DNA from 2 places in the Fictibacillus sp. b24 genome. Region 1 is predicted to be linked to the other one. Evidence: riboswitches for the same ligand, from Rfam matches in the RefSeq annotation. Region 1 holds a riboswitch; the other holds the start of a gene.

The links. Region 1 has a riboswitch for cyclic di-AMP ahead of QUF49_RS16790 (potassium channel family protein). Riboswitches for the same ligand answer to the same signal wherever they lie in the genome.
Region 2: another riboswitch for cyclic di-AMP. It lies ahead of QUF49_RS05575 (dicarboxylate/amino acid:cation symporter); the one in region 1 lies ahead of QUF49_RS16790 (potassium channel family protein).

Annotation. Positions count from the first base shown of each region.
Region 1 covers NZ_JAUCES010000005.1:3,214,394-3,222,526, reverse strand. The annotation lists gene QUF49_RS16815 (MarR family winged helix-turn-helix transcriptional regulator) at 1-244, shown strand, start outside; gene QUF49_RS16810 (hypothetical protein) at 285-461, opposite strand; gene spoIIP (stage II sporulation protein P) at 797-1,948, shown strand; gene cls (cardiolipin synthase) at 2,320-3,822, shown strand; gene QUF49_RS16795 (undecaprenyl-diphosphate phosphatase) at 4,034-4,816, shown strand; cyclic di-AMP (ydaO/yuaA leader) riboswitch at 4,895-5,048, shown strand; gene QUF49_RS16790 (potassium channel family protein) at 5,186-5,845, shown strand; gene QUF49_RS16785 (TrkH family potassium uptake protein) at 5,849-7,201, shown strand; gene QUF49_RS16780 (GerAB/ArcD/ProY family transporter) at 7,341-8,133, shown strand, end outside.
Region 2 covers NZ_JAUCES010000005.1:1,101,322-1,109,454, reverse strand. The annotation lists gene QUF49_RS05585 (DNA-3-methyladenine glycosylase) at 1-294, shown strand, start outside; gene QUF49_RS05580 (hypothetical protein) at 291-980, opposite strand; gene QUF49_RS05575 (dicarboxylate/amino acid:cation symporter) at 1,130-2,368, opposite strand; cyclic di-AMP (ydaO/yuaA leader) riboswitch at 2,538-2,706, opposite strand; gene QUF49_RS05570 (hypothetical protein) at 2,883-3,077, shown strand; gene QUF49_RS05565 (ABC transporter ATP-binding protein) at 3,176-3,889, opposite strand; gene QUF49_RS05560 (ABC transporter permease) at 3,889-5,532, opposite strand; gene QUF49_RS05555 (Fe(3+) ABC transporter substrate-binding protein) at 5,630-6,715, opposite strand; gene QUF49_RS05550 (GDSL-type esterase/lipase family protein) at 7,022-7,762, opposite strand; gene QUF49_RS05545 (hypothetical protein) at 7,837-7,995, opposite strand; gene QUF49_RS05540 (TrkA C-terminal domain-containing protein) at 8,132-8,133, shown strand, end outside.

The DNA of each region.
Region 1 (8,133 bases):
GCGTGGGTATGTAAGTCGTTACCGAAGTGACCTAGACCGTAGAATTGTGTATTTAGAGATTACGGACGAAGGACACGAAATTTTAAGAGAGGCTGAAAATGAAAGAGTCGATTCAATAAGCAGTTACCTAAATCATTTGTCACCTGAAGAGTTAGGGATTTTTATTGATATTTATGAGAAGCTTGCGAGTGGAAATCATCATACAGAAACGGATAAGCTTGTCTTCACATCACAAACCAGTTGAGTAACTGGTTTTTTTTTGCGCTTAAAAGTATTTAAACATATTAAATAAAATAAAGGGCTTCTTTTGCATTCGTTGTTGCTCTTGAAAGAGATTGATTTCCGCTCCAGGCTGCTCGCTTTCCGCGGGGCAGGCGGTGAGCCCCTTGCCGCTCTGCGCCTTTAAGGGTCTCATCTGACCGCTTGTCCCGCAGGAGTCTCGCACCTTGCACTCCAATCAACTTATCAAAGAAGAGAATTGAACCAATTGCCTCTGAAGCAACAAACTTTTAGGAAAAGAACCATTCAAAAAGATGTGTGCTCATGCGTCTCTTAAGATCCACGTAGCATGCTTTCTTATCCCATACCTCTCGATAACTTTCTTAGGTGTTAGGCACACACCTTGCACTCTCCTCTTATCTCTCAATGAGGGCAAAATAACTTATACCAACTTTTCTAATAGAGATAAATTTTAAAAGCAACGTAATCTCTATTATTTATTCATAGATTTGATTCTATTTAAATTTTTACGTGCATAGGATGTGATAGAAACGCAAACAGAAGTGGAGGGCTATACATGTTTACCCCGCAATTGAATATGAAACGGTTACCTTTATTACTTGCTGGAGCCATGCTATTTATTGTGATTGCCACTAGTTTTATCACATCTTTTGAGCACAAATACAGGTTGAGTTCTTCGACTATGCACAAATGGCTAACGGAGTTTTCTGGAGAGGCACTTGTCTATTTCATAGGCTGGGAAAACAGATACTTTACGCAAGAACTGCCGAAAGAGAGTGAACCGCCTGCATTATCGAGTGTATTGTTCGAGCTTACTACAAGCATAAAACCTGGGGACATTCGAAGCCTGCTGGGAAACGAACTGCCAGGATTTGCGCTCTACGATTCCACGATCATTGTCGCTGGGGAAGGAACGGATTATACGAACTTGGCGTACGAGTCACCGCCGCCAATGGAGCTGTTGTTAAGCGGTGAAGAAGCAGAGGTTCAAGACATGGAGCGTTTAGAAGATCCTGATCCCACTGAGCCACAAAATCCGCCAGGGCAAACGACGAGCGGTAAGAAGATCGCCTATATCTATCATTCACACAGCTGGGAGTCCTTTTTACCTCACTTGAAAGGAGTCACAAATCCAGACCATGCCATTCATTCCAAAGTAAATATTACGATGGTCGGGAAAAAATTAGGCGAGGAACTTGAGGCGAGAGGAATTGGAACAACCGTTGATTATACCAACATGACGGAACTGTTGAAGAAAAATAATACAGACTATCGAAAAAGTTACCCGATGTCACGTACGCTCGTTCAAAGTGCAATGGCGAGCAATCAGGATATAGACCTGATCTTTGATCTGCATCGTGACTCGCTAAGAGGAAAATCCACAACAACCGAAATTAATGGGAAATCTTATGCACGTACGCTGTTTGTAATCGGAACTGCTAATCCTAATTTTGAGAAAAACCAAAAAGCAGCACAGGAAATTAATGCGATTTTAGATAAGAAATATCCAGGATTAAGCCGTGGGGTAATCGGCAAAAACAAAACCACTGGCAACGGCGTCTACAATCAAGACTTATCCGAAAATGCTCTTCTCATTGAATTCGGAGGCGTCGACAACAACATGGATGAGCTATACAGAAGTGCTGAAGCTGTAGCTGATGCCGTAGCAGAGTACTATTGGAAGCAAAATGGAGCGAAAGCTGAATAAGGTTAAATGACTCCAGAGGTGGTGATAACCTTTGGAGTTTTTTTATGTGTTTCTTTTTTTGCGGAAAATTAAAGTGGACAGTAAAAATAGCAGAGTGGACAGTAAATTTATAAAAGTGGACAGTAAATCAGCGAAAGTGGACAGTAAAACTCAAAAAGTGGACAGTATTTTCGTAAAAGTCGACATTAAGTGCCATCGAGGAGTCTGTGCATGGGAGCCGTTCGAATGATCGAAACGGTACTTATTTCATAACAGTCATGATATCTGCAAATCCTAAGAAAAAATGGTATAAAAAGAGAGGTGCTTTTGTTTTATTTACAAGGGTAAGGGAATAAAAGAGGTAAAGAGAAGATTGAAAAAGGAGCTAGTGCATGAAACGAATATGGGAATTTTTCCTCACACTATTGTTACTCGTCTGTTTATACATCGTTTTTTTTGCAGAAGGATATGTAATTATTAAAGCAGCATTCGGGCTCCTTTACATTGCCGTTATTTTGTACACGATTTATTCGTTAATGCTCGAAAACAGAACAGCTCAGCACACGCTTCTATGGATTTATGTTTTGATTCTGTTCCCATTTGTAGGGTATATGTTTTACCTTTATTCGGGGCAACTTTACTTAAAAGGTCATCTGTTTAAATCGAAAAGAAAAAAAGACAGGGATGAGTGGATCAGGGTTTCTAAGCAAGAAGAGAAACCGGATTTTAGTGATTTGAAAAGGCATCAGCAATGTTTCGCTAAACATGCTCATCACATCACGCTTACTCGTATTAACAGACGCACGGATACGAAAATTTTACAGAATGGTCAAGAAACGTTTCCTGAGATCATTGCACGGTTACAAGAGGCGAAGGAATATATACACATTCAATATTATATCTTTCGCTCCGACCGGCTTGGGAAGGATATTATCGATCTTTTGATAAAAAAAGCAAACGAAGGTGTTAAAGTCAGATTTTTGTATGATGGAATAGGTAGCTTATCGCTTCAGCAGCATGATATTGATCGCATGAAAAAGGCTGGTGTTCTTGTAGAAGCATTTTTACCTGTTCGTTATGGATTTTTTAACCAAAAACTAAACTTCCGAAATCACCGTAAAATTATTGTGATTGATGGAAAAATAGGTTTTGTTGGAGGCCTCAATGTTGGTGTTGAGTATTTAGGTGAAGATCCTGATATCGGCTTTTGGCGCGATACGCATATGGTCATGGAAGGAGAAGCTGTTCAAGTTCTGCATGCTATTTTTCTAATGGATTGGGAGTATGTATGCGGTGAGGACTTATTAGAAGATGATCACCTTACGGCAGCACACTCGGCAGAAGGAGACGGCACCGTTCACGTTGTAGCGAGCGGACCAGATACGCAGCTCGGGATAATGAGTGATCTTTATTATTCTTTAATTTCCTGCGCGGAAAAATCCATCTGGATCGCAACACCATATTTCGTTCCGAATGAAGCAATCCGGACTGCTCTTCGTGTGGCTGCCAAAAAAGGAGTTCAAGTCCGGTTAATGGTTCCGGAAATTAACGATGGATTCTTAACTCAATATGCGACCCGCTCTTATTATCCAGAACTTTTACGCTCAGGAATCGAGATCTATTCGTATAAAAAAGGATTTTTGCATCAAAAGGTAATCATTATTGATGGTGATACAGCATCGATTGGTACGGCAAATATGGATATGAGAAGTTTCCATCTGAACTTTGAAGTGAACGTGTTCCTGCTGAATACGTCTTCTGTTAATGATTTGGTTCGACAGTACGAAGAAGACATGGAAGAATCTACAAAAATTCGCCCGGTTGAATTTTATAAAAGAGGGCTTTGGGAAAGAACGAAAGAGTCGTTTTCTCGTCTGTTCTCAGGCGTTCTATAAAATTTAGATTCGCCGCCTATTAGGATAGATGTTTTCTTAGAGGCAAGAAGGTCGAGGAAGTGAAGATTAGAGGAACGGATCGTATCCTTAATACGTGAGTACCGCAGAAACGAAACTGACGAAGAGATTCGCCGCCTATTAGAAAACATAGCATAGAAAACCCCTTTATAGAATAGGTTGTACGAGACCATTTATAGAGGGGGATTTTTTTATGGATTGGCTCGAGGCCCTAATATTAGGTATTGTCCAAGGCTTAACTGAATTTTTACCTGTGAGCTCGACAGGGCACTTGCTCTTAGGAAGGCAAGTATTTCAGCTGGAGGAAGCGGGACTATTCCTTGATAGTATGCTGCATATTGGTACACTGATTGCCGTTATGACCGTCTATGGAAAAGAGATTTTAGAAGTTATAAGAAGGCCGTTCAGCAAAATCGGAATTCTGCTCATTGCAGGAACGATTCCAACTGCTATAATCGGACTGGCTTTTAAAGGTTTTTTTGAAGAAATCTCTAAAACAGGGATAACCGTCGGATGGGAGTTTTTGCTGACAGGATTATTGTTATGGTGGGCTGATTCTTATAAACGGAACGGGTACAAAGGAATTGGTGACATTACAATACGCGATGCTCTAGTGATCGGAACATTTCAAGGAGCGGCTATTCTTCCGGCAGTTTCCCGGTCTGGTCTCACAATTGCAGCGGCGTTATTTTGTAAAATCGATAAAAAAGCAGCAGCGTACTTTTCATTTTTACTCTCCATCCCATCCATTGCAGGTGGGGTTGTTCTTCAGTCAAAAGATCTTTTCACGGGTGCACAGCCACCGATCTCTTTTTCAGCGCTTGCGATTGGTACGTTAGCATCAGCAATCTTCGGATATATTGCTGTGAAATGGATGATTAAACTTCTGCAAACCGGCACGCTTAAAGGGTTTGCGATCTATGTATGGATCGTTGGAATCGTAGTTTTGGTTCTTCAATTTTCAGGAAAAATGTAAAGTATTTGTTAACACTATAAAAATGGATTGACATTTAAAAGATGGAGGATTACAGTATATGTAATTCAAAATTTAGCAGGCTTTAGATCGCTGAATTTACAGTTGTTTTTATGGTAAAACTACTGTGAAACGGGGGAACCAATTTTTTGGGGTGAATTTTGCTTTACGCAAAAAGGGATACTCCAATCCCTAATCCGACAGCTAACCCCGTAAGCGTCATGTCACTGGAGAGGTCAATTTGGTGAAAAACCGGACCCGCTTTTTTGTGTGGTCTTTTTTTGCGTTTTTTTACTGATTTACAGAACCTCTTAACCAGCAAGGCTAGAGGACAACGAAGGAAAACTTCATGTAGTTAAGGGGAGAATCGTAATGAAAAAAAAACAGTTTGCCGTAATTGGACTTGGTCGCTTTGGGGGCAGCATTTGTAGAGAATTTGCCACTATGGGCTACGATGTCCTAGCAATTGATAATGATATGGAAAAAGTAAATGAATTTGCAACGATCGCAACTCAAGCGGTTCAAGCCAATTCAACAGATGAAAAGGTAATGAAATCTCTAGGCATTCGAAACTTCAACCATGTTATTGTTTCAATCGGAGAAGACATTCAAGCAAGTATTTTGACTACCTTGCTTTTAAAAGAAGCGGGCGTTAACAAAGTTTGGGTAAAAGCCCAGAATGATTATCATCATAAAGTATTGGAAAAGCTAGGTGCAGACCGCATTATCCACCCAGAGCGTGACATGGCACTCAGAGTTGCACAGCTTATTTCTTCAGAAAAAATTATTGATTTCATTGAACTATCACATGAACATAGTATTGTTGAAATTGGCGTAACGGACAAACTTGTGAACAAGACGCTTACAGATCTAGATGTGCGTGCGCGTTATGGATGTAACATTGTTGCCATTAAACGTGGAGATGAAATACATGTTTCTCCTATTGCAGATGTTTCTTTAGAGTATGGAGATATTCTGGTTGTCATTGGGAAAAATGAGGACCTAAATCGTTTCGAGGATGAAGGAGTGTAAGCTTTGGCACTGCATGTGAAAAATCGTAAGCGATTCTTGCACAATCCGATTAAATTGAGTCCTCCTCAATTTTTAGCATTGCTGTTCTTATTTCTTATTTTCGTAGGTACTTGTTTATTGAAGCTGCCCATTGCTCATGAAAAAGCCCTATCATGGATAGATGCCTTCTTTATCGCAACATCTGCTGCAACCGTAACAGGACTTGCTACGGTTGATCCAGGATCTACATTTACCTTGTTTGGTGAAATTGTAATTCTGTTTTTGATTCAAGTTGGAGGACTCGGCGTTATGTCCTTTGCTTCCTTAGTCGTCATTATGATGGGCAGGAAAATATCCATTAAGCAAAGGGTTCTTATGCAAGAGGCATTAAATCAACCGTCGATCGGCGGGGTAATTAGGTTAGTACGAAACTTATTCTTGTTTTCGATCAGTATTCAAATGGTTGCTACTATTGTTCTTTCGGTAAGACTTATACCTGATTTAGGATTTTATAAAGGAATATACTACAGCGTATTTCACGTAATATCAGCGTACAATAACGCAGGATTCTCGCTTTGGTCAGATGGGTTAATGGGATATGTGGGAGATCCGACAATGAACCTCGTTATATCGTTCCTGTTTATTACCGGTGGGATTGGTTTTACTGTGTTGGTTGATATGTGGGTAAGCCGAAGATGGAAAACCCTTTCCCTTCATACGAAAGTCATGCTGATTTCCACAGTAATCATCAATGTGATTTCTATTTTACTTTTTTACTTATTTGAGTTTAATAATCCTAAAACAATCGGAATGCTTTCAGGTATAGAGCAATTTTGGGCTTCTTACTTTCAAGGTGTTTCTCCAAGAACAGCAGGATTTAACTCTATCGATATGACTGCGATAAATCCTGATACATCTTTGTTAATGATTCTTTTAATGTTTGTTGGAGCAGGGAGTACTTCAACAGGTGGAGGAATTAAGCTGACAACATTTGTAGTTATTCTTTTTACTGTTGCAGCATTTTTGAAAGGCAAAGAAGATACAGTTATTATGAAACGAACCATTAGAAATGCAGTCGTGTATAGAGCACTTGCTATCACAACCATTTCCATTTTGTTTATTTTTGCAGCATTGTTTATTATCACATATGTCCAGAAAGACACCTCTTTTATGATGATCGTATTTGAAGTCATTTCTGCTTTTGGTACGGTAGGGTTAAGTATGGGGCTTACCCCAGATCTAACTGTTATTGGAAAAGCAGTCATCTGTGCTGTTATGGTTTTCGGAAAGTTAGGTCCATTAACATTGGCGTTTAGTCTAGCCAAACAATCAAAAGATAATATTCGTTATCCTGATGGTGAAGTATTTACAGGGTAAAAGAATGAAAGCTAACTCAGAAGGGATAATCCCTTTTCATGAGTTAGCTTTTTTGGCTATTTATGGGTTAAAGACTTTTCTGTTGGGAATGCTAAAACAAGATTTATAAGCATTTCAGCAGAAAGGACGGGAAATCGTCATGCAAAAAATTAAAGAAGCTTTTCTCGTGTCTCCCTTTCTTGTCTTTTTCCTTGTGCATTCTGAACAAGTTGGTGTTGGAGTTCTAGGTTATCAGAGAGTCATTGCAAAATATGCTGGTTATGATTCTTGGATCTCGGTCATTATCGCAGCCGCTTTTGTACATATACTTATATGGATGATCTATTATGTGCTTGACAATGGTGACGGAGATATCGTGACCATCCATAAATCTTTGTTTGGCCGGCTTCTTGGTAACATGTTTAATCTCGCTCTTTTACTTTACTTTCTATTATGGTCCATTACTGTTTTAAGAACGTATATCGAAGTGATACAAGTATGGATGTTTCCTACCTTAAGTACTTGGAAGATCGCTGTTGTCTTTCTCTTATTAACATATTACGTCGTTTCTTCAGGTTTTCGAACAGTTGCAGGAATCTGTTTCTTAGGAGTCGTCATTCCATTAGGATTAATCCTCTTGTTGGTTTATCCACTAGAGTTCACTCATTTTTCTAATCTGTTGCCTGTATTTGATGAAAACCTCAAAGATTATTTATCAGCAACGAAAAACATGATGCTCAGTTACCTCGGATTTGAGACGCTGCTCGTTTTTTATCCATTTATAAAAAACGCAAAACGTTCTCAAAAATTTGCGCATCATGCTAATATCTTTACCTTTATGATGTATTTACTGGTTACGCTGTTCTCGTTTGCTTTCTTTAGTCAGGAACAGTTGGCCAGAAATATATGGGCAACGCTTTCTATGGTGAAAATCGTACAAGTGTCATTTGTGG
Region 2 (8,133 bases), 2.1 Mb from region 1:
ATAAGAGCGCTTCAGCCAGTGAAGGGGATGGAAAAAATGAGGGAAAGAAGATCAAAGATAAAGAATGATTTTCAGCTGACAAACGGACCTGGCAAGCTTTCCAAAAGTATGAATTTTACTTTATCTGATAATGGAAAGAAAATTAATGAAAGCAATATAAGAATTGAAGAAGGATTTAATGTAGAAGAACGACAAATCGCAGCAGGTCCACGAATTGGTATTCAATATGCAGAAGAAGCGGTCCATTATCCTTATCGATTTTGGATAAAAAACAACCCTTACGTATCACGTTAATACGCAGGGTTGTTTTCTTTTTCTATCGACAATTGAGCACCTTCATCCTGTATGTAATCCTCGTTTACTGCTCTGTTCGTTTCTTGCATCCAAGCTAGGTGATAGTATGTCTGTTTCTTAACTGATACATATTTAGTTTGCATAATGAACAGCCAAACAAGTACAAACAAAGTTGTTTTTAACACATTTTCAGCAGTTAACGCTACAGCCTCAATGGGCAGTACGTTAACAGCAATACTTGAGATTAAACCAATAAATACGGCCGCCAATATAAACAAAGGCTGGTTTATACGTAAAAATTTCAAACGCTGCTGCAGATAGGTTTGAACAAAAAGACGTTCCTGTGTATTGAATTGAAGGTATCGGCTTTTGGCTGACTTTGCGTTAGCTAACAAACCTTTAGATCGGCTACTCTGCCAAAGCGTTTTTAAGAATAAAGTAAATTCAATATCTTGAGATGATTCAATAACCATTTTTCGATGGATAAAATTATGAGCCTGATAAAAGGTGATTCCATTAATAATAAGGCTTAAAAGCGCAGCTCCTGCGACGATAGTGAACGCAAATACAAACCAAAAGTTATTCGTCCCACTTTCAATTAATTCGATAAGAGGATTGATAACAGTCTGAATCTGTACCCATATGATCTTACCAGTAAGCATTAATATCTCGACCCATTTTTCCAAGAAAATCACTCCGAAATTTCATTATGTATCTATCCATTTTAACATGTTTTTTTATCCTTGCTTACATTTATTTACTCATAATTACTAAACTAGGGAAATCGGCATATAAAAAAGCTGCAGAGAAAAATCTCTGCAGCTTAATTAATCCATTATGATGCGCTAACTTCTTGATCACGAGCACCAAGATGTTTGTCTTCACCCTTGTCGACGATAACTGCACAAGCAGCATCTCCCGTGATGTTAACAGCCGTTCTTAACATATCAAGAAGTCGGTCAACACCAAGGATCAGAGCGATACCTTCAACTGGTAATCCAACTGAGTTTAGTACCATCGCTAGCATGATGAGTCCTACTCCAGGTACCCCTGCTGTACCAATACTAGCAAGAACAGCTGTAAGGATAACAGTAAGCATCGCACCAATACTTAAGTTTACATCATATACTTGTGCGATAAAGATCGTCGCTACCCCTTGCATAATCGCTGTTCCATCCATGTTAATCGTAGCGCCTAACGGCTGTACAAATCCACTTACAGATTTGCGGACACCAAGGTTTTCTTGGGCTGTTTTCATGGAGATCGGAAGTGTAGCATTTGAACTTGATGTACTGAATGCTACTGACATTGCAGGCGCAAAGCCTTTAAAGAACGTAACAGGGTTCATTTTACCTAACAATGCAACAGAGCCACCGTATGTGACGATTGAATGTATTGCTAATGCGGCAATTACGATTGTCATATAGAGTCCCATCGCTTTAATTGCATCCATACCTTGGCTTCCGATTGCCGAAGCGATTAGAGCAAAAGCCCCGTATGGAGCAAACTTCATTACTACATTTACAAGGTACATCATGATATCGTTACCTTGTTCAATTAAATCCATAATTCCTTTTGTTTTGCTTCCAAGCATCGTTAACGCGAAACCAACAAATACTGAGAAAGCGATGATTTGAAGCATGTTTCCGTCAGCCATAGCCTGAACAGGATTGGTAGGAATAATTCCTAATAACGTATCTGTAACAGCTGGAGCTTCTTGTGCTTCAAATTTAGCTCCTTCAGTTTTAAAGTCACCTACGCCTGGTTTAAAAATAAGTGCTAAACTCATAGCAATAATGATGGCGATTGTTGTAGTAGCTAAGAAGAAACCAATTGTTTTTGCACCGATACGTCCTAGTTTTTTTGGATCACCCAATCCTGCAGTTCCTAAAACGATTGAAAAGAAAACAATCGGTACAACAAGCATTTTAATAAGGTTTAAGAACAATGTTCCCACTGGCTTTAATACGTATTTATCCAGTGTTGCGAACGCATCTGGCAAGGTTAAATTAAGAATAAGGCCTGCTACAACCCCTAATGCCAGCGCGATCAAAATTTTCGTTGACAATTTCATAAACGCATCCCCCTTTTGTTTGAAAATTCTTACTATTGTTACTATAGTATGAGGAGTGTGTCCTAATACATGCCTAAATTTTTGTTTGCTGCATATAAAAACCCACGAAAATAGAGAGGATTTTCCGTGGGATACACCGCAACACATAGACTTAGCCCATGTATTAAAGCTCTCTCTCCAAAAACGCTTACGAGGTTAGCTGTCGGATTAGGGAATTGAGAGTTATCCCTTTCGTATTTAAACAAATTCATCCCGAGGCATATTGCCAATTTTGTGGTTCCCCCGCTTCTTCTCTTCAGTTCTTAGAATAGAAGTGAAGAATTCAGCGAATCATATGAATATGCTCTAATTTTATCAACATACATAAAAACTTGTCAAGAAAACACGATATACTTATTTATTCCAATTAATAGTTTCATCATGAATGTTTTTCCATATTCTCACTGCTACCCCATAAGTATGAGGATAACAGCGAAATATGTAGAAGGTTTTATTTTTCAGGGAGGTATTGTAAATGAAAATTGTATTTTATGAAAAAGGTGACTTAAGCATTATCGTTGGTGCTTCAAAATTAAAAGGCGAGCTAACGATTGAACAGATAAAGAACGAGAGTGAAAAGAAAGCAAAAGAACTTGGAGAACTATTAGGCCGAGAAATCGGATTCTTAATCGACATGAACGGGAAATTGGACGCTCAATTTAAAAAATAGGCTCCTTTTGTAAGCTTTGTTGTCTTGGAAGTAGTTGTTTTCCGTTTAAACAATCTTGTAGAAGTAGCAAAAAACCGGGATAGCCCCGGTTTTTTTATTTATACATAAGCTAACGAAAGCTTTTCTCTATTCTGTTTAAATACTGCCTCTGGTCTACCTGCTTCCTGGATCTTACCGTCCTGCATAAGTACAATCCTGTCCCCAATCGCACGCGCATCTTCTTCGTCATGTGTAACAAAAATAGAAGTAATCCCAGTACGTTTTAAGATTTCTTTCAAATCATCACGAATCTGTTCTTGAAGTTTAGTATCTAAGTTACTAAAAGGTTCATCAAACATAATTAACGATGGATTTGGTGCCAATGCTCTCGCTAAAGCTACTCGCTGCTGCTGACCCCCACTTAATTCGTAAGGATAACGAGAAGCATACTCTTCCATTCCTACCATAGTCAGAAGCTCCTCCATGCGGTATTGCTTCTGTTTACGACTCATTTTATGAAGGCCAAACTTAATGTTCTTCTCAACCGTCATATGCGGAAAAAGGGCATAATCTTGAAAAACAAGTCCTACCCCGCGCTTTTCAGGCTGTACAAATCGAAATGAATCGTTCATAACGGCACGATCAATTAAAATCGATCCCTTTGTAGGCATTTCTAAGCCTGCAATTAAACGAAGCAATGTGCTTTTCCCGCTACCGCTCTGGCCTAATATTACAGTAACTTCACCTTGTTTAAACCCTAAAGAAAGGTTTTCAAATAGAGGCTTACGGGAATTTTTATAATTGAACGCTAAATCTTTGATTTGAACAAACATTATTTTGGCTCCTTTTCTAAAACTTTGTGTAAAAAGAATATCGACAGTGCACTTATACAAATAATCACCATAGACGAAACAGAGGCTTCATGAATTCGTTCATCACTCGCATATTGGAAAGTTTTCGTAGCTAGCGTGTAGAAGTTAAATGGCTGCAGTATGAGCGTTAAGGGCAATTCTTTCAAAATATCAACGAAAACTAGAATAAAACCGCCAGCAATCGCACCTTTTATCATTTTTATATCCACTTTAAAAAAGGTCCTAGTAACAGACATTCCTAATGTCCTGGAGGCATCTGTGAAAACTGTCCCCACTTTTTCAAAGCCAGATTCAATAGAGTTATACCCTACGGCCAAAAAGCGGACAACATAGGCAAAGATCAGCATACTGATGCTTAAGCTTAATACAAGCGTAGGCTCCAGCCCCATCCATTCATATAAGACAATAACCTTTTGATCCAGTGCAAGAAATAACGTGAGTACACCTATCGCAATAACAGCACCAGGTATCGAATATCCCAAAACCGTTATCTTTGAAAAAAACTTGCTGACCCATCCTTTTGAAAGACGACTAAAATTAGCGATTATGAGAGCGGTAATAATGATTAGCCCTGAACCTATGGAAGCCACAAACACCGAATTCCAAATTAAATCCAGAAAAACCTCACTTAAGATTACATCATATGTCATGTACACCCACTGTAAAAGCTGGATGAAAGGAATAAGAAAGGCTATTGCAAACAATGCAAGGAATAAGGTAAGAACAGAGTACTTTTTCCAACCTTTTAATTCCTTCGGCTGCAATGGGCGTACTTTTGACGTTGAATAGCTGAACTGTTTCCGCCCCCGTATCAACTTTTCTGCGATTAGGATAAAGACAACGATTACCATCAATGTACCCGCTAATTTAATGGCAGATTGAATATCTCCCATTCCAAACCAAGCTTGAAAAATAGCTGTGCTAAACGTTTGAATTCCAAAGTATTTAACAACACCATAATCGTTAAATACCTCTAAGATAACTAAAGAGACACCGCCTACTATTGCTGTTCGAGATATTGGAAGTACCACTTGTATAAACGTTTGGAATGAACCTTTACCTAAAACACGTGCATTTTCTATTAGAGAAGAAGACTGGTTTTCCAAGAAACTTCTTGTGATGATATAAACATATGGATAGAGGAACAAAGTAAAGATAAAAATTGCTCCTGGTATGTTCATAATGTCAAAGAACTTTTGATCAACCTTTATACTAAAGTGATTTCTAAGATTTGTTTGGATAACACCCGTGTAATTCAGAATGCCATGGTACGTATACGCTCCGATATAGGGAGGAATCGCAAGAGGAAGAATTAATCCCCATTTAAAGAAACGCTGCATCGGAAACGTATAGGCAGTCACGAGCCACGCTGCACTTACACCAATGATTACAGTAAATATTCCTGTAAAAATAACTAGTGTTACCGAATTTATAATATAGTTCTTTAGCAAAAATTCTTTAATATGTTCCCAATTCTCATTACTCTCCGCGAATAACTGAACCATAATGAGCAAAGCCGGTAAAATGATTAAAATTGAAAAAATAAAGCTAAGCAGAGCCCAACTATTAAATTGCGATCTCATTTTTCGAATCAAATACAACATTTTCACCTTCTTCTTTACTCATCTGGTTAGGTCTAGCTGTTCGTTTCTACATACGATTAGCCGTATCACAAAATGCGATACGGCAATTTTTTACATTTTATTTCCAGCTTACTTCATTTAAGATTTTAACAGCATCTGCATTGTTTTCCCCAAGCTCAGAAAGATTAAGGTCTTGTTCCTTAAACTCACCCCAAGATTTTAACAGCTCAGAAGGTTCAACTTCTTTATTAACAGGGTACTCATAGTTCGCTTCAGCAAATACTTTTTGTACATCTGGACTTGATAAGTATTCCATTAATTTGATTGCATTTTCTTTGTTCTTAGCATGTTTCGTTACACCGATCCCGCTAATATTGATATGTGTTCCAGTAGTCTCTTGGTTAGGGAAGAACACTTTTAGCTGTTCAGCAACTTTCACTTCTTCAGGATCTTCAGAGTTTAGCATCTGTCCAAAATAGTAAGAGTTCATGATTGCAACATCACCTTCACCAGCAACGATACCTTTTGCTTGATCGCGGTCACCGCCTTGAGGGTCACGAGCCATGTTATTCACGATACCTTCTGCCCATTTCTTAGCTTCTTCTTTACCGTTTAGTGATATAAAAGAAGACACTAATGATTGGTTGTAAATATTTTCAGAAGAACGGATAAGCACTTTCCCTTTCCATTTGTCTTCTGTTAGAGCTTCATAAGTAGATAGCTCAGAAGGGTCAACTTTATCCTTAGAATAAACAATTACACGTGCACGTTTCGTTAAACCATACCATTGGTTATCTTTATCTTTTAAATTCTCAGGAATGTTCTTGCTTAACGTATCACTTTCAACGCTTTGGAGCAGATCTTTATCTTTTGCCCAATGTAAACGGCCTGCATCAGATGTGAAGAATAGATCTCCTTTAGTAGCCTTTCCTTCTCTAGAAAGACGCTCAATCAATTCATCTTCTTTCCCTTTAATAACGTTTACCTTAATTCCAGTCTCTTTTGTAAAATCAGCAAATATTTTATCATCAACGTCATAATGACGGCTTGTGTATAGATTAACTTCCCCGCTATTTTTTTCTTCTTTATTAGATGCTTTGTCATTACCTGAACTTGCACCATCATTTGACTTCCCACAGCCGGCCATAATAACAGCTGCTAGTAGAACAATAATAAATGTTGTGAATAAATTCTTCTTCTGCATTTTCTTCTTGCTCCCTCTATGTATAAATTAATTGAAAACGATTATCAACTTCAATTCTAATTATAATGATAATCATTCTCAAGTCAATGGTCTTTTTAAAAAAAATGGTTCTTCTTTAAAAAATAGTGGTGATAAGAGGGTGTTTCTACTTTCTTCTTTGACAGTTGATTGGAGTGCAAGGTGCGAGACTCCTGCCCCGCGGAAAGCGAGCACCTGGAATGGAAATCAACCACTTTCAAGGGCAACAAAGTTTATGAAAACAACCAAATTAAAAAACCTCCAAGAAGTCAAACACTTCTTTGGAGGCTATTCTTGATTTAAAGGTTTCCACTGGCTGTAAACCCAATTCCCCAGCTTATTATATCCCCTGCGGTTAGGATGCAATGAATCAGAAAAATACATGTCTTTTTCAACGTTTTCGTAGAGTTCATAAGTTGAGATGTACTTAGTAAGCGTGCTCTCATTACTTACTTCAATGATCGCTTCATTCCAAGACTGAATGCTATCAGAAGCAGTTGGGTCATAGGCTTTACCAAAGTAAGGATTATATAGTCCTAGCACATAGACGGGGGCAAACGAGTTATTTTCTCTCACAACAGTCAAGGTTTTGCTCAAATTGTTTCTTAATTTTTCTTTCCCGAGCAGAAGCGGCTGTTGTGGAAGCTGACGAAAGTTCCAGCCTGCAGCATGTCTAAAGTCATTGGTTCCTATGAATACAAACACATGATCAGCTTGCTTTAACGCTTTTAGCACAACACCATTTTCAAGTTGTTTTAACAATTGATCCGAACGCTGTCCGCTAATTCCGAAATTATTAACGATAACATTTCGGCCTGTTTGCTTTTGAATATTTCTTTTAACGATGCCTATATAACCTGTTTTAGACGGATCTCCAACACCGTAAGTTAACGAGTCTCCAAGAGCAACAATCTTAATTGTTTTTGTCTCACTCGCAACTTCTGTTTTACCGAAGTTCTGAAAGATGATAAATAGAAGTATAGCAAGAGCTGCTCCGCCAATTAGCCATTTCTTTGATACTTTCCGCACAACATATCCTCGATTCTAGTTATTGTTATCTTACTTTTTACCATAACGAGGGAAAATATCAAGTAATGAATGTGCTATTTGATCCGATAATCTTCTGAAGTAAGAGATGAGTCTTCCCAAAGGTTTTCTTGGTCATACTGGTACGAGTCTTTTTTAACAAAAGAATGAATGAGTAGTGCTACACCTCCGCACAATAGGCTTGCTGGTATTAAAGTAATAAGGAAACCAGTCATCTTCATCCCCTCCTGTACAAAACTATATGAGGAGGAGAGCACGTTTATGAAACAGAGAAATATTTAATAATTTATCTATTACTTATAGAAATTAAGGGTATAAAGGTAAAAGAAGAATTTAAACGGAGGTGCCTTTGT